Regions from separate parts of the Nissabacter archeti genome, predicted to be linked through region 1. Evidence: riboswitches for the same ligand, from Rfam matches in the RefSeq annotation. Region 1 holds a riboswitch; each other region holds the start of a gene.
What was found. A riboswitch is a leader RNA that binds a small molecule or an ion and turns the genes downstream of it on or off. The one in region 1 is predicted to bind thiamine pyrophosphate.
Positions count from the first base shown of each region.

Region 2: linked by a shared signal. The riboswitch ahead of thiM (hydroxyethylthiazole kinase) and the one ahead of thiB (thiamine ABC transporter substrate binding subunit) in region 1 are both predicted to bind thiamine pyrophosphate.
Region 3: linked by a shared signal. The riboswitch ahead of thiC (phosphomethylpyrimidine synthase ThiC) and the one ahead of thiB (thiamine ABC transporter substrate binding subunit) in region 1 are both predicted to bind thiamine pyrophosphate.

Region 1 is NZ_JAERKB010000005.1:118,516-125,491, reverse strand. It holds gene sgrT (glucose uptake inhibitor SgrT) at 1-79, opposite strand, end outside; gene sgrR (HTH-type transcriptional regulator SgrR) at 180-1,841, shown strand; TPP riboswitch at 1,882-1,989, shown strand; gene thiB (thiamine ABC transporter substrate binding subunit) at 2,032-3,033, shown strand; gene thiP (thiamine/thiamine pyrophosphate ABC transporter permease ThiP) at 3,009-4,637, shown strand; gene thiQ (thiamine ABC transporter ATP-binding protein ThiQ) at 4,621-5,322, shown strand; gene JK232_RS08135 (DedA family protein) at 5,324-6,091, opposite strand; gene JK232_RS08130 (DNA polymerase II) at 6,282-6,976, shown strand, end outside.
Region 2 is NZ_JAERKB010000012.1:70,951-77,926, reverse strand. It holds gene iraP (anti-adapter protein IraP) at 1-268, shown strand, start outside; gene JK232_RS16970 (hypothetical protein) at 406-636, shown strand; gene JK232_RS16965 (GNAT family N-acetyltransferase) at 912-1,352, opposite strand; gene JK232_RS22950 (hypothetical protein) at 1,565-1,699, shown strand; TPP riboswitch at 1,912-2,003, shown strand; gene thiM (hydroxyethylthiazole kinase) at 2,041-2,847, shown strand; gene thiD (bifunctional hydroxymethylpyrimidine kinase/phosphomethylpyrimidine kinase) at 2,844-3,644, shown strand; gene gutQ (arabinose-5-phosphate isomerase GutQ) at 3,670-4,641, opposite strand; gene JK232_RS16945 (GntR family transcriptional regulator) at 4,707-5,387, opposite strand; gene yegS (lipid kinase YegS) at 5,463-6,362, opposite strand; gene trhP (prephenate-dependent tRNA uridine(34) hydroxylase TrhP) at 6,851-6,976, opposite strand, start outside.
Region 3 is NZ_JAERKB010000025.1:14,127-21,102, forward strand. It holds gene JK232_RS22535 (thiazole synthase) at 1-610, opposite strand, end outside; gene thiS (sulfur carrier protein ThiS) at 612-812, opposite strand; gene JK232_RS22545 (HesA/MoeB/ThiF family protein) at 796-1,557, opposite strand; gene thiE (thiamine phosphate synthase) at 1,547-2,197, opposite strand; gene thiC (phosphomethylpyrimidine synthase ThiC) at 2,190-4,124, opposite strand; TPP riboswitch at 4,234-4,349, opposite strand; gene JK232_RS22560 (Rsd/AlgQ family anti-sigma factor) at 4,406-4,924, opposite strand; gene nudC (NAD(+) diphosphatase) at 5,023-5,826, shown strand; gene hemE (uroporphyrinogen decarboxylase) at 5,921-6,976, shown strand, end outside.

The sequences.
Region 1 (6,976 bases):
TCCAGGCAAGCCAGTCCCATTGCGGCGAGACGGCGTTGAAATAGCGCCGGTAAAACCGGCTGGTCAGCAGGCGTGTCATGTTCTCTTCTCCGGGCGGCAGTGTGGGTTGCTGAGAAGCAGTATCGGCGTAATATGGGGAAAGATAAATTGATGAAGTTCTCGCGCGGAGTTCCCCTTTTATGCCGACCTCACGTTTACAGCAGCAGTTCATCCGGCTTTGGCAGCACTTCCACGGCCAGCCTGCCGACACCACGCTTCAGGCGCTGGCGGACATCCTCTCCTGTTCGCGCCGCCACGTCCGCTCGCTGCTCACCACCATGCAGCAACAGGGCTGGCTGCACTGGCAGGCGGAGGCGGGGCGCGGGCGGCGCTCTACCCTCACCTTCCTGCGCACCGGGCTGGCGCTCCAGCAACAGCGCGCCGAGGAGCTGATCGAGCAAGGCAACGCTGACCAGCTGGTGCAACTGGTCGGGGACAAACAGGCTGCCCGCCAGATGCTGCTCGCCCAGCTCGGGCGCAGCTTCCGCCAGGGGCGGCACCTGTTGCGGGTGCTTTACTACCGTCCGATGTTTAACCTGCTACCCGGCTCGCCGATGCGCCGCTCGGAAACCCATCTGGCGCGCCAGATCTTCAGCGGCCTGACGCGGATAAATGAGGAAAACGGGGAACTGGAACCGGATCTGGCGCACCACTGGCAGGCGCTCTCCCCGCTGCACTGGCGCTTTTACCTGCGCCCTGCCATCCCGTTCCACCACGGGCGGCCGCTGGAGATGGAGGATGTGATCGCCTCGCTGACGCGCATCCGCACTTTGCCGCTCTTTTCCCACCTGCTGGCGATCACCTCGCCGACGCCGCATGTCATCGAGATCCGTCTCAGTATGCCGGACCACTGGCTGCCGTGGCTGCTCGGCAGCGTCCCGGCGATGATCCTGCCGCGCGAATGGCCGCAACTGCCGGACTTTGCCCGCCAGCCGATCGGCACCGGCCCCTACGCGATGGTGCACAACCGCCCGGCGCAACTGAAGATCCGCGCGTTTGATGACTACTTCGGCTACCGCGCGCTGATTGATGAGGTCAGCATCTGGGTGCAGCCGGAGCTGAGTGAGGAGCTGATCTTCGGCGGCGTACAGTTGCAGGCCGACGACACCGCCCACCGTGAACTGGAGAACCGGCTGGAAGAGGGCTGCTACTTCCTGCTGTTTGACCGGCGTTCTGCCCTCGCCGCCCGGCCGGAGGTGCGCGCCTGGCTCACTGACCTGCTGAACCCGCTGGCGCTGCTGCATCATGCCGATCGCCTCTACCAGCGCTACTGGTCACCGGCCTTTGGCCTGCTGCCGCGCTGGCACCACCGTACGTATGACGCCAGGCCCGCCCAGCCCGCCGGGCTGACGACGCTGACGCTGACCTGCTACCGCCACCACCCGGAGTTTCTGGCGATCGTCAATGCGTTACGGCCGTTGCTGGCGGCGCAGGGCGTCACGCTCGTGATGCAGGAGGTGAGCTATGAAACCTGGGTCAACGGTGACGCGCAGAGCGACCTGTGGCTCGGCAGCGTTAACTTCACCCAGCCGCTGGAGTTCTCCCTGTTCGCCGGGCTCTACGAACTGCCGCTGCTGCACCATTGCCTGGATGAGGATCTGCACCCGGCGGCCGCGCAGTGGCGTGACAACCACTTGCCGCTGGCGGAGTGGTGCCGGGCGCTGGTGAGCCGCCAACAGCTGCACCCGCTGTTCCACCACTGGCTACAGATCCAGGGCCAGCGCAGTATGCGCGGCGTGCGGATGAACAGCCTCGGCTGGTTTGACTTCAAATCTGCCTGGTTTGCGCCGCCGGAGGCCTAAGCCCGCCCTTTCGCCGGGCGGAGTAAGCCTTTACAATGGCGCGTTCTCAACGGGGTGCGACACCGCCTGCCCGGCCGTGATCGCTGAGAGAGTCCCGTCGAACCTGATCCGGTTAATACCGGCGGAGGGATTTGAGACTGCGCCACGCTTGCTCAAAATCCTTTGCCACCCTTTTCCTGAGGAGCGCAAAGTGTCACGAAAGATCCTGCCTTATCTGTGTGTTGTCTCTGCCGTTATCTTGTCTGCCCCGGCGCTGGCCGCCAAACCGCTGCTGACGGTGTATACCTATGACTCGTTCGCCGCGGACTGGGGCCCCGGCCCGGCGGTGAAAAAAGCCTTTGAGGCAGAGTGCGGCTGTGAGCTGAAATTTGTGGCGCTGGAAGATGGCGTCTCGCTGCTCAACCGCCTGCGGATGGAGGGCAAGAACAGCCCGGCCGACGTGGTGCTGGGGCTGGACAACAACCTGTTGCAGGCGGCGGCGCAAACCGGCCTGTTCGCCCCGTCGGGCCTTGACACCGCCGCGCTGAAGGTGCCGGGCGGCTGGCAGGATAAAACCTTTGTGCCTTATGACTACGGCTATTTTGCCTTCGTCTATAACAAAGAAAAACTCAAAAACCCGCCCACCAGCCTGCGCGATCTGGTCGAGAGTGACCGCCCGCTGAAAGTCATTTATGAAGACCCGCGCACCAGCACGCCGGGCCTCGGCCTGCTGCTCTGGATGCAGAAAGTCTACGGCGACAACGCAGCCGACGCCTGGCAGAAACTGGCAAAGAAAACCGTCACCGTGACCAAAGGCTGGAGCGAAGCTTACGGCCTGTTCCTCAAGGGCGAAAGTGACCTGGTGCTGAGCTACACCACCTCCCCGGCATATCACCTGATTGAAGAGAAAAAGGCGAATTATGCCGCTGCCACCTTCAGCGAAGGCCACTATTTACAGGTGGAAGTCGCCGGGAAACTGGCCGCCAGCCGCCAGCCGGCACTGGCGCAAAAGTTTATGCAGTTTATGGTGACGCCCGCCTTCCAGAACACCATCCCGACCGGCAACTGGATGTACCCGGTGACGCCGGTGGCCCTGCCTGCCGGGTTTGAGCGCCTGGCTGTACCGCAAACCGCGCTGAGCTACAGCGCCGCTGAGGTCGCTGCCCAACGCGCCGCCTGGATCCGCACATGGCAAACCGCCGTCAGCCGCTGATGTCCGGCTGGCAACTGCCCGGCCTGCTGGCGGGCGCGCTGCTGCTCGGCGTCGCCGGGCTGGCGTTCGGCGCGATCGTCTTCCACGCCCCGGCGCTGGCGTGGCGCACCCTGGCCGATGACGCCTATCTCTGGCATGTGGTGCGCTTCACCTTTTTGCAGGCGCTGCTGTCGGCCGTCTGCTCGGTGGTGCCTGCGCTGTGGCTGTCGCGTGCGCTGTTCCGCCGCCGCTTCCCCGGCCGGGCGCTGCTGCTGCGGCTCTGCGCCATGACGCTGGTGCTGCCGGTGCTGGTGGCGGTGTTTGGCCTGCTGAGCGTGTATGGCCGGCAGGGCTGGCTGGCGCAGATCTGCGGCGGGCTCGGTGTGCCTTACACCTTCTCGCCCTATGGCTTGCAGGGCATTTTGCTGGCGCATGTGTTCTTCAACCTGCCGCTGGCTGCCCGCCTGCTGTTGCAGTCACTGGAGAATATCCCGGTGGAACAGCGCCAATTGGCGGCGCAGCTCGGCATGAACGGCTGGCAGCAGTGGCGCTTTGTGGAGTGGCCCGCCGTGCGGCGGCAACTGCTGCCCGCCGCGGCGCTGATCTTTATGCTCTGCTTCGCCAGCTTTGCCACCGTGCTCTCCCTCGGCGGCGGGCCGCAGGCCACCACCATCGAATTGGCTATCTATCAGGCGCTGAGTTACGACTACGATCTCAGCCGCGCGGCGATGCTGGCGCTGATCCAGCTCGGCTGCTGCCTGGGGCTGGTGCTGCTGAGCCAGCGCTTCAGCCAGGCGCTGCCCAGCGGGCATACGCAGGCCGCGCAGTGGCGTAACCCGCAGGACAGCGCTTTTTCCCGGCTGTCGGACGGCGTGGTGATTACGCTGGCGCTCTTGCTTATCCTGCCGCCGCTGCTGGCAGTGGTGGCGGACGGTGCCAACCGCGCGCTGCTGGGCGTGCTGCAACAGCCGGTGCTGTGGCAGGCGCTCACTACCTCGCTGCGGATTGCGCTGGGTGCCGGGCTGCTCTGCGTGGTGCTGACCATGATGCTGCTCTGGAGCAGCCGGGAGTGGCGGTTGCGTCAGCAGCGCGGCCGGGCGCAGGCGCTGGAGCTGTGCGGCATGGTGATTCTGGCGATGCCGGGCATCGTGCTGGCGACCGGCTTCTTCCTGCTGCTGAGCGCCACCGGCGGCCTGCCTGCTTCCCCGTGGGCGCTGGTTATCCTGACCAATGCGCTGATGGCGGTGCCCTACGCGCTCAAAGTGCTGGACAACCCGATGCGTGACCTGGCGGAGCGCTATACCCCGCTCTGCCGGGCGCTGGGCATGGGCGGCTGGCAGCGCGTGCGCTGGGTGGAGCTGAGCGCGTTGCGCCTGCCGCTGGCGCAGGCGATGGCCTTTGCCAGCGTGCTGTCGATGGGGGATTTCGGGGTGGTGGCGCTGTTCGGCAATGAGCAGTTCCGCACCCTGCCGTTTTATCTTTATCAACAGATGGGCGCCTACCGCAGCCAGGACGGCGCCGTCACCGCGCTGCTCCTGTTGCTGCTCTGCTTCCTGCTTTTCACCCTGATTGAACGTTTACCGGAGCGCCGGAACCATGCCCGAACCGATATTGACGCTGGATAAGCTGACCTACCTTTACCACCACCTGCCGATGCGCTTTGACCTGGCGGTACAGCCCGGCGAACGCGTGGCGGTGCTGGGGCCGAGCGGCGCGGGCAAGAGCACCCTGCTCAGCCTGATCGCCGGTTTCCTCCCTGCCAGCAGCGGCACCTTACAGATCGCCGGGGCGGATCACCGCGACACGCCGCCGGCGAAGCGCCCGGTGTCGATGCTGTTTCAGGAGAACAACCTGTTTGCCCACCTGACGGTGCGGCAGAACCTCGGGCTGGGGCTGCACTCCGGCCTGAAACTCACGGCCGCCCAGCGGCAGGCGCTGGCGGAGATCGCCGCGCAGGTCGGGCTGGAGGAATGCCTGGAACGGCTGCCGTCGCAGCTCTCCGGCGGGCAGCGGCAGCGGGTGGCGCTGGCGCGCTGTTTGTTGCGCAGCCAGCCATTGTTGCTGCTGGATGAGCCGTTCTCGGCACTTGACCCGGCCCTGCGCAGCGACATGCTGGCGCTGCTGGACGAGGTATGCCGCCGCCGCGCACTGACGCTGCTAATGGTGTCGCATAATCTGGATGACGCGGCACGGATTGCGCCGCGCACGCTGCTGGTGGTGGACGGGCGGATCTACTATGACGGCCCGACCGCCGCACTGATTGACGGCAGCGCCGCCGAGGCACGCATCCTCGGCGTGGCGCGCCCCTGACTCAGAACGCCATCACCTGCCACAGCAACCGGCGGTAGACCGGCATCAGCGGGTGGCTGAACAGCATCACCAGGCAGGCGACCGCCACCACGGTGACCAGCCCGCACACCCAGCGCAGCCGCGCCAGCGGCAAACGGCGTGACAGCCAGTCCTCACTGCGTTTGCCGTCGCGGAACCAGCGCCAGCCCAGCCAGGCCGCCAGCCAGACGGCCACAAACGTCGCCAGCAGCAGCCAGCGGAAATGCGCGACGTCCGCCCCGGCCGGAATACCGATCGCCACCCCGGCCAGAATGCCCGGCAGGAAATAGACCGGTGGCCAGGTCAGGCAGCCCACCACATTCGGCACGGCGAACGTCAGCGGTTTCAGGTCCAGCATCCCGGCCACCAGCGGCACCAGCGGGCGGGTCGGGCCGATAAAGCGCCCTACCAGCACGGTGGCGAAACTGTGCTTGTGCAGCGCGTGGCGGGTTTTGCTCATCAGGGATTTATGCTTCTTCAGGAATGACCAGCGTTGCAGCGGCCCTTTGAAGCGGTGGCCGATGTAGTAGGAGATCCAGTCACCGGCGAAACAGCCGATGCTCCCGACCACCCAGGCTTCATAAAAGTTCACCCGCCCACTGCCGATCAACGCGCCGAGGGTGGCCATCATCACCGTGCCCGGCAGCAGCAGCCCCACCAGCGCCAGTGATTCCAGAAATGCCACCAGGCCCACCGCCAACAGTGAAAAGGCCACAGACTGGGTAATCAGATGTTCAAGGTAAGATTCCATAAATTCCAACGAGGTTGCGGCGTAAATTCATCATTTTTCCGCTGAATTGTTAACGTGGTTATTCACGCAGTCAATCAATGAATTGTATGTGAATTGTATGTGCCGTTGGCAGAGGCCGCCGGTGTTGGACATCCCCTGTATAAAAAACCATACTACGCGCATCCGTTCCCTTCACCCGACAGGCAGCACCATGACCCCAGCCCGCCAGGGATTTATCCTGACCCGCCACTGGCGTGATACGCCCACCGGCACAGAGATCACGTTCTGGCTGGCGACCGATGATGGCCCGCAGAAAGTCTGCCTGCCGCCCCAGCAGGCGGTGGCGTTTCTGCCTGCGGAACAGCGCGCGCTGGCGGAGCCGGTGTTGCGCGGTGAAAGCGGCGCCGTGCTGCGTGAGGTGGCGCTGTGTGATTTCCGCCACCGGCCGCAACTGGCGCTCTATTGCCGCCAGCAGCGCCAGCTCTCCCGGCTGGAGCGGGCGCTGAAGGATCAGGGCGTGGCGCTGTATGAGGCGGACATCCGCCCACCGGAGCGTTTCCTGATGGAGCGCTACATCACTGCGCCGGTCTGGTTCAGCGGTGAGCCGGGTGCAGAGGACACGCTGTTCAATACCCGGATGAAACCGGCCGAAGGCTATCGCCCGCCGCTGAAACTCGCCTCGATTGACATCGAAACCAGCGGCAGCGGCGAGCTGTACTGCATCGGCATTGAGGGGTGCGGCCAGCGGCAGGTTTACATGCTGGGGCCGGAGAACGGCACGCCGCAGCGTGAGGATTTCGCGCTGGAGTATGTCGCCTCACGCCCGCTGCTGCTGGAGAAGCTCAACCAGTGGCTGGCTGAGCATGACCCGGATGTGATCATCGGCTGGAACGTAATCCAGTTCGA
Region 2 (6,976 bases), on a different contig from region 1:
AGCAGACGTACTGATTAAAATGTCAAAAATCGAGGTGGAAGCCAAAGAATTGACCGCGCAGGTGGAGGCACAATCCCTGTTGCTGGCAGCCATCATCCTGACGCTGGATAAAACGCTGACCGAAAATGTCACCCAAACGATTAACCAGGCGATAGTGACCGCCGCAAAAGAATCCGACGAAATCATGACCTCTGATGTCGATCTTTTGCTGTCTCATGTGGGCCGGTTATTGGCATTACCGGAATTCGTCAAAGTAAAATCCGAATAATCTGAAGCATACCGGTTAACCGGCTGAATCGGCTAAAATTCAGGCATACTGCGGCCCTCAGCCCGGTTAACACGTTTCACAATGTGTTAAATCGCTGCTAGGCTTGTTAGTATTTGCTAACAAAATGCGGAGGGAATGTGAACGAAGATTTAAATGATGAAGACAGCACTAAAGTCTGTCCTGAGTGTCTGGCAAGTGGCGATGATTACATGACCCAGGTAAAAAGCATTAAGGATAGTCAAAGCGGACACACCATAATCAACGTCCGGTACTGTGTGCACTGCGGCAATATTATCAGTATGTCCAGTGAAGATACCCACGCAGAGCAACCCACCCCTGAGCCAATACGGCGCAAGGTGTCAGGATGAAACCCGGCCCGTGTTGAGACACCCATGTTGAGAAACATAAAAACCAAGGAAACAGCAGCACTTGTTTTACTTAAGATGCCCGGCGCTTGCCCCGCATCTGCTCATACACCGCAAGGGATACTGCTTTGGGGGAACCCCAGGCCATGAGGCGCAGTCTGCCCGCCACCCCCCGGCTTCTCATATCTGTCGCGGCAGCACAGCAGGTTGACCCCGCCGGCTAAGTCCGGAAAACCTGTCTGTGTCTGCCCGTTTTACCTCTCTGTTTACCCACTGTGTCATTCGTTATTGTCCTGCGGCAGCCGGTAATGCAGCAGGTAGTAATCACCTTTTGGCGCAGTGCCGCGGCTGATCGTTTCCCAGCCATGCCGCTGGTAGAAGCGCAGGGCGCGCTCATTTTTCACCAGGCACTTTAGCGCACCGATGTGGGTAAAGGTCGCCTGTGCGGCTTCGAGCAGCGCCAGCCCGATGCCGCGCCCCTGCGCCTCCGGCGCGACAAACAGGTTATGCAGAAAATTTTCCGCTTCAAACAGAGAGGCAAAGCCTACCGGGCGACCCTCCTCTTCGGCGACCAGCACGGTTTCCCCCAGCACGGCACGGTCAAAATCTTCCAGTTGCCAGCCGCTGCTCTCAAGCCAGGGCCAGGCCTGCTTGCGGGCAGCGAGGTACAGGGTGCGCAGGAAGGGGCGATCGGCTTCCTGATAGGGGCGTACAATCATCGGCGTTCCTTTTATGGGGGCAGGGCACCGCCTGGCGGATATGCGTTAGCCTGGTGAGCGGGTCACTGAGACGGCACCGTGTGCCCTGGTGCATGATTTATCTAATTGATTGAAATTATAGCCCTCAATAACCAGATGTGATCATTGCGGCCTTGAGCCACCGTTCCGCCGTCACTAGGCTAAAGGCTCCAGCCCAGCGCGATGAGGTGATTATGGGAACCCGAAAAGTGGTGCGAGACACCGAAACCGGCCAGTTTGTGGAACCCGGCGAAGCCAAAAAACGGCCGAAATCGACCGTAACCGAAACCATCAACACGCCGTCGAAAAAGAAGAAAAAAGCGCCGTAGCGCGCCCTTGTACAAGCGCCCGCCGGGCGCTTTTTTGGCAGCGACGCGCATATAAAATAGCTCTGCATGGGTGAAAGGGTAAAAGCCCTGGTCAGCGAACTGTTAACGTGATTCCCGTAGCCTGTGGCCGCTGCTTCCCCATAACCCAATTGTTTATTCCGATTTGCAACCTGCCCGCCCGGTGCTTATGCTGGTGCCGCGTTTGAATATCAAACCATGACTCGGGGTGCCCGTAAGGGCTGAGACTTTACCCGTATTACCTGACCTGGATAATGCCAGCGTAGGGAAGTCACGTTGCCTTACCGGCATCGCCTTCTTTCACGCCGGTAAGGAGAATCACCATGTTATTCCCTGCCGATCCCGCCGTTCCGGCGACCTTTCCTGTTGAGCGTGCTGTTGAGTCCTGGGCGCAGTTCCGCCGCCGAGCGCCGCTGGTGCACTGCCTGACCAATGAAGTAGTACAGTCTGTGACGGCCAACCTGCTGCTGGCCGCCGGGGCCTCGCCCGCGATGGTGGTGGAGCCGCAGGAAGCCGCCCAGTTCAGCGCGCTGGCCGATGCGTTGCTGATAAACCTCGGCACCCTGAACCAGGCCCGCGCAGAGAGTATGCTGGCCGCGATTGAGAGTGCCAATGCCGCCGGTACGCCCTGGACGCTCGACCCGGTGGGCGTCGGTGCGCTGACTTACCGCACAACGTTTGCCCACCAATTACTGGCCCTGCGCCCGGCGGCGATCCGCGCCAATGCCTCGGAAATTCTGGCGCTCTGCGGCCAACCGGCGCTGGGGCGCGGCGTTGACAGCGGGGATGACTCCTTACAGGCGCTGCCCGCCGCCCGTGAACTGGCGCAACAGACCGGCGCGGTGGTGGCGGTCACCGGCCGGGTGGACTACGTCACGGACGGGCAGGAAACCTGGGCGATCCCCGGCGGCCATCCGCTGATGACGCGGGTGGTCGGCACCGGCTGTGCGCTGTCGGCGCTGGTGGCCGGTTTTTGTGCGCTGGAGGGGCCACGGCGGGATCGGGTGGCTGCCGCCTGCGCCCTGATGGCGCGCGCCGGGGAGCGGGCGACCGCGCAGGCCAACGGGCCGGGCAGTGTGTTGCCGCGGCTGCTGGATGAGGTGTATCAGCAGATGGAGGGCGGGGTATGACGCGCATTAACGCCCTGACCATCGCCGGTACTGACCCGAGCGGCGGCGCGGGCATCCAGGCGGACCTCAAAGCGTTCTCTGCCCTGGCTGCCTACGGCACCAGCGTGATTACTGCGCTGGTGGCGCAAAATACCCGGGGGGTGCAGTCGGTCTACCACATCGACCCCGGTTTCGTGGCCGCGCAACTCGACTCGGTGCTGAGTGATGTGCGCATCGACAGCGCCAAAATCGGCATGTTAGCCAACAGTGAAGTGGTGGCGGCGGTGGCGGAACGGCTGGCGCATTATCCGGTGCCGTATGTGGTGCTGGACACGGTGATGCTGGCGAAAAGCGGTGACCCGCTGCTGACCCCGGACGCGGTAGAGGCGATCCGCCGCCGGTTGTTGCCGCAGGTGTCGCTGATTACCCCGAACCTGCCGGAAGCCGCGGCGTTGCTGGCATGTGCCCCGGCACGCAATGAAACCGAGATGCGCCAACAGGGGCGGGAACTGCTGGGCATGGGGTGTCAGGCGGTGCTGATGAAGGGCGGGCACCTCAGCGAAAGCGAAAGCCCGGACTGGCTGTTTACCCGCGACCACGAGCAGCGTTTTACCGCGCCGCGTGTGGCAACCCGCCACACCCACGGCACCGGCTGCACGCTCTCCGCCGCGCTGGCGGCGCTGCGGCCGCGCCATCAGGACTGGGCCGCAACGGTGCAGGCGGCGAAAGCCTATCTGCAACGGGCGCTGGAGCAGGCCGACACCCTGGAAGTGGGGCAGGGTATCGGCCCGGTGCACCATTTCCACGCCTGGTGGTAAGGCGCACCGTCAGCAAAAAAGGCGGTCAGCCAATCCCGGCCTGATGCAGGTCGTGCAGGTTGAGCGCGCCCACCAGCGTGCCGTTCACATCCACCACCGGGGCGGCACCGATATGGTTGGCGTGCAACGCTTCCAGCGCTTCCCCGGCGCGCCATTGGGCCGGCAGCAGGAAACCGGGGCGGGTCACGGCGGGCAGCAGCGGCTGTTGCAGCGTGTGGCCGCCCACCAGCCAGCGCCGCAGGTCGCCGTCGGTGAACACGCCGAGCACCCGTTGTTGTTCATCACATACTGCCACCAGACCCAGGCCGGTGCGGCTCAGCTCCAGCATCGCCTCCATCACGGTGGCATCACTGCGTACCTGCGGAATACGTTCGCCGGTGCGCATCAGGTGGTGCACGCGGTTCAGAAGGCGGGCGCCCAGGCTGCCGCCGGGGTGGGAACGGGCGAAATCCTCCGCGCCGAACCCGCGCTGGCGCATCAACGCCATCGCCAGCGCATCGCCCATCATCAGGGTATTGACGGCGCTGGAGGTCGGTGCCAGCCCCATCGGGCAGGCTTCGCGCTCAACGCTGATGTCCAGCACGCAGGCCGCCTGCTGCGCCAGCGGCGAGGCCAGCCCGCCGGTGATGGCAATTACCGGTGTGCCGTTCTCCGCCAGCAGCGGCAGGATCAGGTCCAGCTCTTTGGCACGCCCGGAATAGGAGATAAAGATCATCACATCCCCGCGGCCGATCATGCCGAGATCGCCGTGCAGGGCTTCCGCCGGATGGACGAAAAAGGCCGGGGTGCCGGTACTGGCCAGCGACGCGGCGATCTTCTTGCCGATGTGGCCGGACTTGCCGATGCCGGAAACCACCGCCTTGCCGGTGCAGTCCAGCAGCAGCTCGCAGGCGCGCACAAACTGCCCGTCCAGCCGGGCCAGCAGGCGCTGCGCCTCGGTGAGTTCAATCTCCAGGGTTTCGCGGGCAAAGGCCAGCAGCGGGTGAGGTTCTTGCATTGCAGGGTTCCTGTGAACGTGGGGGGCATCACGTACACCATGACGCCCAGGGCAGTCCGGCCGCGTTACAGCGCGCCGAACCAGTCGCTGTTTTGTTCCGCAATCGGCGTTATCGAGTAGATCAACTCCTGAAGGTGCCGGCGGATCGCCGCTTCGGCGGTGTCGGCATCGCGCGCTTTAAGGGCGGAGACGATCTCCTGATGCTGGGCGATCAGGCTCTCCGGCGGCGACACCTTGCTGAGGCTGAGAAAACGCACCCGATCCATCGTCGCTTTGATCGACTCAATGGTTTCCCAGGCCAGCGCGCAGTCGGCGATCCGCGTCAGCAACTGGTGGAACTGGTCGTCGAGCGCCAGGAATTCGCGCGTCTGCCCACCGGCCGCGGCCAGCGCCTGACGGTTCAGGTTGTGTTCCAGTTGCTGGATCTGTGCGTCGGTGATCATCTCTGCGGCCCGGCGCACAATGGCGCACTCCAGCGCCTGCCGGATAAAGCGCGCATCGGCCACCTGTTTGGCCGAGATCTTACGTACAAAGGTGCCGCGCTGCGGCAAAATCTGCACCAGTCCGGCCTCTGCCAGCTTGATAAACGCCTCGCGCACCGGCTGGCGGGACACGCTGAAACGCAGCGAGATCTCCTTCTCCGACAGCAGGGTGCCGGGTGCGATGCTACAGTCGATAATATCCTGACGCAGCAGGCGATAAATCTGCTGGTTAACGGGAACGCTATTCAGAAGTTCAGACGGCATAAGGCAGAGCGGCTCAGCTAGGGACGATGCCCCGCAGTGTAACACGGGGCGATAGCAGGGATCATTGCGGGGGCATTACCCCAGCAGCGGGCAGTTGGGCGGCAGGCGGCAGGCGATCGCCTCCGGCAGCACGTCAATGCGGAAATGGGTGTCGCTCAGCGGCTCGCCGTCGAGGTTGAACGTCATTTCATGCGGCGCGTCGATCTCCAGCCACGGCAGCGCTGCGGAGACAACATTCTGGTTCTCTTCGCCGTTCAGCATACTGCGCAGGAAGGCCGGCACCAGCTCTTCCGAGGTAAACAGCCGCAGTTGCAGCAGGCGGTCATTGATCAGCGCTTCCGGGCAGAGCGCCTGGCCGCCGCCCGCCTGCTTGCCGTTGCCGATGCCGATCACCAGCGCGTCACCTTCCCAGCGAAAATCCGGCCCGGTTATCACACAGTGGTCTGCTTTCAGGGTATCCATGCGCATCAGGCCATGCAGCAGGTAGGAAACGCCGCCGAGCGCGGACTTCAGCCTCTCCGGGGTTTCCGTGGTGATGCGGGTGCCGAAGCCGCCGGTGGCCATGTTGATGAAGAAGCGATCCTGGTTCACCTTCACCAGGTCGATGGCGTAAGCGTGGCCTTTCACGGCCAGTTGCAGCGCGTTTTCCATCGTGTCCGGGATGGCGCAGGCGGTGGCGAAGTCATTGGCGGTGCCGAGCGGCACGATGCCGAGCGCCGGGCGCTGCGCCGGGGAAACCTGGTAGAGCGCGGTAGCGATTTCATTGATGGTGCCGTCACCGCCACCGGCAATCACTGTGTCTGCGCCGAGGGCTGCGGCCTCTGCCACAAACCGCCCGGCGTCGCCCTGTTCCCAGGTCACGCGGACATGCAGGGTCACGCCATCCTGACGCAGGGCATTGACCGCCTGGCGGAGATCGTCGTTCCCCGCCCCTTTTCCATTGAGGATCAGTACATTGACTGATGATTCTGACATCGCAAACTCCCGGCTGTAAAGCGGACCACGGGCACCATGCCCCAGACTGAGTATAAGATAAACCAGAACGGCCGCAGGCCGGTACTGGCGATCCGGCGGCCAAAATAAAGCAGATAAATCTTAGGGCTAAAGCAATAGCGGAAAAAAGCGGCGAATAAAAGAGAAAAAAAGAAGATAAATCATCCTTTTTTATTTCCCGATGTTTTTTATAACAGCAAAAAAGAGAAAACGGCCCGCCCATAATGAAAGAAATAGTCAATGAAAGGCAGAAATGAAATATGCCGCCCTTTTTATTGTATTAATTTCAACCTCCTGATAAAAAAGAAAAAGCCGGGCCAAGGGAGATTGGTCCGGCGAAGGAGGTGGTTCCTGAATATCAGTAAAGCTGTTTTTGATTCTTAATTAGCGCCCCAGATAGTACGCATCAATACAGCCTATTGATGTGATCGGATTCTAAAAACCATTAAAAAGCCGGATGCCTGTTACGGCTATTTGGCCGCGCTGTGCGGCAGGTTACGCAACAGCAGGGCAAACCGGGTATCGAGGCTGTCCGGCACCGGCACCCAGACGATATGCCCGTCACCCGGCGCGACGTCCACGTCCTCCCCTTTCTG
Region 3 (6,976 bases), on a different contig from region 1:
TCACCAGTACGGCATCTGCGCCCAATTCCATCGCCTGCGCGGCATGGCTCGGCACGCCGATGCCGGCGTCCACCACCACCGGCACCTGCGCCTGTTCGATAATGATTTCAAGGAAATCGCGGGTTTTAAGCCCCTGATTGGAGCCAATCGGTGAACCGAGCGGCATCACCGCAGCGCAGCCCACTTCCTCCAGACGTTTGCACAGTACTGGGTCAGCCCCGCAATAGGGCAACACCACGAACCCCAGTTTCACCAGTTTTTCTGCGGCTTTCAGCGTCTCCACCGCATCCGGCAGCAGGTATTTTACGTCCGGGTGAATCTCGAGTTTGACCCAATGGGTGCCCAGCGCCTCCCGTGCCAGTTGTGCCGCAAAAATCGCCTCATCTGCGGTTTTCGCACCGGAGGTATTCGGCAGCAGCCGCACGCCCAGTTCGCGTAGCGGAGCCAGAATCGCGTCGTTACCCCCATGCAAATCCACGCGTTTCATCGCCATCGTCACCAGTTGGGAGCCGGAGGCCGCCAGCGCGGCTTGCATTACGGCGGCACTGGCAAATTTACCGGTACCGGTAAACAGGGAAGATTCAAAGGTTACATCCGAAATAGTCAGCATCTCAGCCTCCGGCGATGGCCTGAAACAGCAGGATGGCATCCCCATCCTGCACCTGATGAGTCTCCCACTGCGCGCGGGGGATAATGGTCTGGTTAACCGCCAGTGCGGTACCCGGTTGCAAGCGATCGAGCTGGTGGAGCAGTGCGCTCAGGGTCATGTCCGGGGTAAAAGGTAATGTCTGGTCGTTAACGTGTATTGCCATGCCGGCCTCCACAGACAGCACAACCGGCGTCAGCGCTGAGTTGCAAGGTGGCCCAGCTTTGCTGTTTCCCATCGAACAGGCGTAATTTTCCCGCCAGGGCGACCGGCATCCCGGCCAGCATTTTGATCGCTTCCAGCGCCTGCAGCGTACCGATGACCCCGACCACCGGCCCCAATACGCCCGCCGTGCGGCAGTTGCGCTGCGGAAGGCTCTGATCGGGGTAAAGGCAGGCGTAGCAACCGTGCGCGAAGGGCGGCGTCAGTACCAGCAGTTGCCCGCTGAAGCCCACGGCGCTGCCGCTGATCAGCGGTTTCTCCAACTGGATGCAGGCCTGGTTAACCGCATGGCGGGTAGCCATGTTGTCGCTGCAATCCAGAACCAGATCCACCTCATGGACGGCCTCGAGCAGTGCCTGATCCTGCATCCGCAGCGGCAGCGCCACCGGCTCGATCAAGGGGTTAAGATCCTGGATCTGGCGTTTCGCCAGTTGCGCTTTGCTTTTATGGAGATCATGGGTGCGGTAGAGGATCTGCCGCTGGAGGTTGGTGATCTCCAGCTGATCGTCATCCGCCAGCAGGATCTTGCCGACCCCGGCCGCCGCCAAATAGAGCGCCGCCGGTGATCCCAGCCCGCCGAGACCGACAATCAGTACCGTCGCGGCCTGAAGTTTTTCCTGCCCCTCCGGGCCGACCTCCTCCAGCAACAGCTGGCGGCTGTAACGCAGAAACGCGTCATCACTGAGCATGGTCGGCCTCCTCGCAGGCAGCCATCAGCGCAGCGGTCGCGGCGCGCCAGTCTTCAGCCTGGGTAATGGCGCTCACCACGGCAATGCTGCCGACGCCGGTAGCCAACACCGCCGGCGCGCGCGCCAGGGAAATCCCGCCAATGGCGACGGTAGGGTATTCACCGTTCAGGTGTCGGATATGCCGCGCCAGATCCACCAGCCCCTGAGGGGCGGAGGGCATCTGTTTGGTCTGGGTCGGGAAAATATGGCCCAGCGCGATATAAGAAGGGCGCACGGCAACCGCCCGCGCCAGTTCCTGATCATCATGGGTTGAGACGCCCAGCCGCAGCCCGGCGCGATGGATGGCCGCCAGATCAGCGGTATCCAGATCTTCCTGGCCCAGATGCACGCCATAAGCCCGGTGTTTAATCGCAAGCTGCCAATAATCATTGATAAACAGCCGGGCCTGATACGCATGGCCGAGGGCAATCGCCTCCACGATCGCCGGCTCCGCGTATTCGTCCGGCAGATCCTTGATGCGCAGCTGCAACGTCTTCACCCCGGCGTCCAGCAGGCGCGCAATCCACGCCACGCTGTCAACCACCGGGTAGAGCCCCAGCCGGTGCGGCACCGGCGGGAACGGGGAAGGGAGATTATTCATCGCCGGCCTCCGGTTGCAGTACAGCGGCCGGATGATACAGCTCACCGCCGTGGGCGCGGAATTCCGTCGACATCTGCGCCATACCGGCATCACGCGCGTCAACCGGGTGGGCGGCCGCATAATCACGGACCTCCTGTGAGATTTTCATCGAACAGAATTTTGGTCCGCACATGGAGCAGAAGTGGGCCACCTTGCCGGACTCCTGCGGCAGAGTTTCATCGTGATAAGCACGGGCCGTTTCCGGATCGAGCGCCAGATTAAACTGATCTTCCCAACGGAATTCAAAACGGGCTTTGGACATGGCATTGTCGCGGATCTGTGCGCCGGGGTGGCCTTTAGCCAGATCGGCGGCATGGGCGGCGATTTTGTAGGTAATCAGCCCTTGCTTCACATCCTCTTTATTCGGCAGGCCAAGGTGCTCCTTCGGCGTGACGTAACAGAGCATGGCGCAGCCAAACCAGCCGATCATGGCTGCGCCGATGCCGGAGGTGAAGTGGTCATAACCGGGGGCGATATCCGTAGTCAGCGGCCCAAGGGTGTAGAACGGCGCTTCGTGGCAGTGTTCCAGCTCCTCGGTCATATTGCGGCGGATCATATGCATCGGCACATGGCCGGGGCCTTCAATCATCACCTGCACATCATATTCCCAGGCGATTTTTGTCAGCTCGCCCAGGGTGTGCAGTTCGGCAAACTGCGCCTCGTCATTGGCATCCTGAATAGAACCGGGGCGCAGGCCGTCACCCAGCGACAGCGCCACGTCATAAGCGGCGCAGATTTCACAAATCTCGCGGAAGTGCTGGTAGAGGAAATTTTCCTGATGGTGCGACAGGCACCATTTCGCCATGATTGAGCCGCCGCGTGACACAATACCGGTCAGGCGCTTGGCGGTCATCGGCACATAGCGCAGCAACACCCCTGCGTGAATGGTGAAGTAGTCCACGCCCTGTTCTGCCTGCTCCAGCAGGGTGTCGCGGAACATCGCCCAGGTGAGGTTTTCGGCGATGCCGTTGACCTTTTCCAGTGCCTGATAGATCGGCACGGTGCCGATTGGGACCGGGCTGTTACGCAGAATCCATTCACGCGTCTCATGAATATAACGGCCGGTGGAGAGATCCATCACGGTGTCGGCACCCCAGCGGGTAGCCCACACCAGCTTTTCCACTTCCTCTTCAATCGATGAGGTCACGGCGGAATTGCCGATATTGGCGTTCACCTTTACCAGGAAGTTGCGGCCGATGATCATCGGTTCCGATTCCGGGTGATTAATGTTGGCCGGGATAATGGCCCGCCCGGCGGCCACTTCCTGGCGCACAAATTCCGGGGTGATGTTGGGCGGCAACAGGGCGCCAAAGCTCTGGCCGGGGTGCTGGTGGCGCAACACCTCGCTGCGCACGCGCTCACGGCCCATGTTTTCCCGCAGGGCGATGAACTCCATTTCCGGCGTAATGATGCCCTGGCGGGCGTAATGCAGTTGCGTTACCCGGCGGCCCGCTTTGGCGCGCTTCGGCTGGGGCAGGTGGTCAAACCGAAGATGGTCCAGCCCTTCATCCGCCAGCCGTTGCTGGGTAAAACCGGAGCTGACGTGGGGCAGCGCTTCGGTGTCATTGCGCTCCTCAATCCAGCCGGCGCGGTGTTTGGGCAGCCCGGCGCGGACATCCAGCGTGGCGGCGGCATCGCCATAAGGCCCGGCGGTGTCATACACCGGCACTGCTTCATTCGGTTCGGTATGCGCGTCATCCTGACGGCTGCCGATCTGCGTCGGGCTGAGCCGGATTTCACGCATCGGCACCCGGATGTCAGGGCGTGACCCTTCCAGATAGATGCGGTGTGAGTTGGGGAACGTGACGCCCTGCAGGGTGTCGATGAAATCCTGTGCGTCAGCACGCTGCTGCTGGCGGCGGGATACAGGGATGTGGCGGGTAGACATAGCAAATTCCTTCCAATTGAGTATGGGAACGTTGCTTGTCTGGAGCGCTTTCGGCGGGAGTAACAGAATAGGGCCGGGCGCGGCACGACCATAAGGCGCGCAGGCCAGGCACTGGATTACTCTTGTTCCCTTCGCGGGTACTAACCCGATCAGGTTCCGCGGATCCCGAATTAACGGTCTCAGCCCGGCATCAAGATGATGCGCTAGGCACTCCGACAAGAAGCCTCATTGTATGAGGCGGTTAAAAAACAGCAACCCCCGGCAGGGGCGGCTGTGACTGCTTAGGCAGGGCGGGCCAGCGTTGAATCGTTGGCCACCGGCTGCTGAAGAGGCAATGACGCGGCGTCAAACGCCAGCGCAATCAACTGATCTTCCAGCTGGAAACGGGCATCCAGAGCCACGCCCACATCGGACAGACCCTGATGGAATTCAAAAATGTGGTCATCCTCGATCACGGTCTCGGTATAGCGGTCGTGGAACGCCATCACGGTTTCCGTGTTTTGCTGTAACGCCGGGTAGATTTGCGACGTCACCAGCATACGTGGGCTGTCTGACCCTTCAATATCCTGAATGATTTTGTCGTACAGATGGAAATGGCCGGCAGAGAGATAGTCCACCAGTTGATGACAAAAGTTTTTCAGGGCTTCTTCATCCAGCGGCGCATGTTTCTCTTTGTTGGGTTTTAACCCGACCAGGGTGCAATAGGCGACTAATAGCTCTTTACGTGCATGCAGCCATTGATCAATCAACTCATTACTGCCGCCGACGCGTTGAGTCAGTTTTTCCAGACGGTTTAGCATGGTGAACTCCATGAGCAGGAAAGCGTGTTTAATCGTTACTAATATGTAAAAGTCTCAATTCCAGAGTGTCAGTGTCGTCGAGGTTATGCAACAACAATATGGAAATTCAACTCACAGATAAACACAACGGCTGGTGGGTCATCAGCCACGAAGGAAAATTGTGGCTGCCGAAAGGTGAGTTACCCTTTGGTGCGGCAACAGAATTTTCCGTGATTGGCCTGCCTGCACGGCAAATTGGCGAATGGCAGGGCGCGCCGGTGTGGCTGGTGCGCGAGCCACGGCCAAGCGAGATGGCCTCCGTCCGGCAACTGCTCGACCAGGACCGCGATTTGTTCCAGCTGGTCGGCCGCGGCATACAGCTGGCGGAGTTCTACCGCTCGCACCGTTTCTGCGGCTACTGCGGCCATGAAATGGAGCACAGCAAACGGGAGTGGGCGGTGCTCTGCCCGCATTGCCATGAGCGCTACTACCCGCAGATTGCCCCCTGCATGATTGTCGCCATCCGCCGGGGTGAAGAGATCCTGCTGGCGCAGCACGTCCGCCACCGTAACGGCATCCACACTGTGCTGGCCGGGTTTGTTGAGGTCGGGGAGACGATGGAGCAAGCGGTAGCGCGTGAGGTGATGGAAGAGAGTAACCTCCGGGTTAAAAATCTGCGCTACGTCAGCTCACAGCCGTGGCCGTTCCCCAATTCGCTGATGATGGCCTTTATGGCCGACTACGACAGCGGCGACATCCGCCACGATCCGAAGGAGCTGCTGAGCGCCGGCTGGTATCGCTACGATCAGTTGCCGATGCTGCCGCCGGCCGGCACCATCGCCCGGCGGTTGATTGAAGACACCGTTGCGTTGTGCCGCGCAGAAGGCGACAGCACGCCCCCGCACGAGACAGAATCCGCGTGATACTTATCGGAGTAATACACATCGGCGTCACACATAATCCGCGTGATACAGACTCCGCGTGATAAAATGCCGGCGGATTAATGAGGAGCCTTACATGAAAGAGTTGAAGAACGATCGCTATCTGCGTGCCCTGTTGCGTCAGCCGGTCGATGTTACCCCTGTCTGGATGATGCGCCAGGCCGGGCGGTATTTGCCGGAGTACAAGGCAACCCGTGCGCAGGCAGGTGATTTTATGTCGCTGTGCAAAAACGCCGAGCTGGCGTGTGAAGTGACATTGCAGCCGCTGCGCCGTTTCCCGCTGGACGCCGCGATCCTGTTCTCCGACATCCTGACCATCCCTGATGCGATGGGGCTGGGCCTGCACTTTGAAGCCGGCGAAGGCCCGCGCTTCGCCCACCCGGTGACCTGCCGGGCCGATGTTGAAAAGTTGCCGATCCCCGATCCGGAACAGGAGCTGGGGTATGTGATGAACGCCGTGCGCACCATCCGCCATAACCTGGAAGGCCAGGTGCCGCTGATCGGCTTCTCCGGCAGCCCGTGGACGCTGGCGACCTATATGGTGGAAGGCGGCAGCAGCAAGGCGTTCACCAAACTGAAAAAGATGATGTATGCCGAGCCGGCGACCCTGCACCTGATGCTGGATAAACTGGCGGACAGCGTGATCCTCTACCTGAATGCCCAAATCAAAGCCGGGGCGCAATCCGTGATGGTGTTTGATACCTGGGGCGGCGTGCTGACCGGGCGTGATTACCTCACCTTCTCCCTGCACTACATGCATAAAATCGTCGATGGGCTGATTCGTGAAAACGAAGGCCGCCGTGTGCCGGTCACGCTGTTCACCAAAGGCGGTGGGCAATGGCTGGAAGCGATGGCCGCGACCGGCTGTGACGCGCTGGGGCTGGACTGGACCACTGATATCGCAGACGCGCGCCGCCGGGTAGGCGACAAGGTTGCGCTGCAAGGCAATATGGATCCGTCTATGCTTTATGCGCCCCCGGCACGCATTGAGGAAGAGGTCGAAACCATTCTGGCGGGCTTTGGGCACGGAGAGGGCCATGTGTTTAACCTTGGCCACGGTATCCATCTGGATGTGCCACCGGAACATGCCGGCACATTCGTTAATGCGGTACACGCCTTGTCAGGTAAGTAC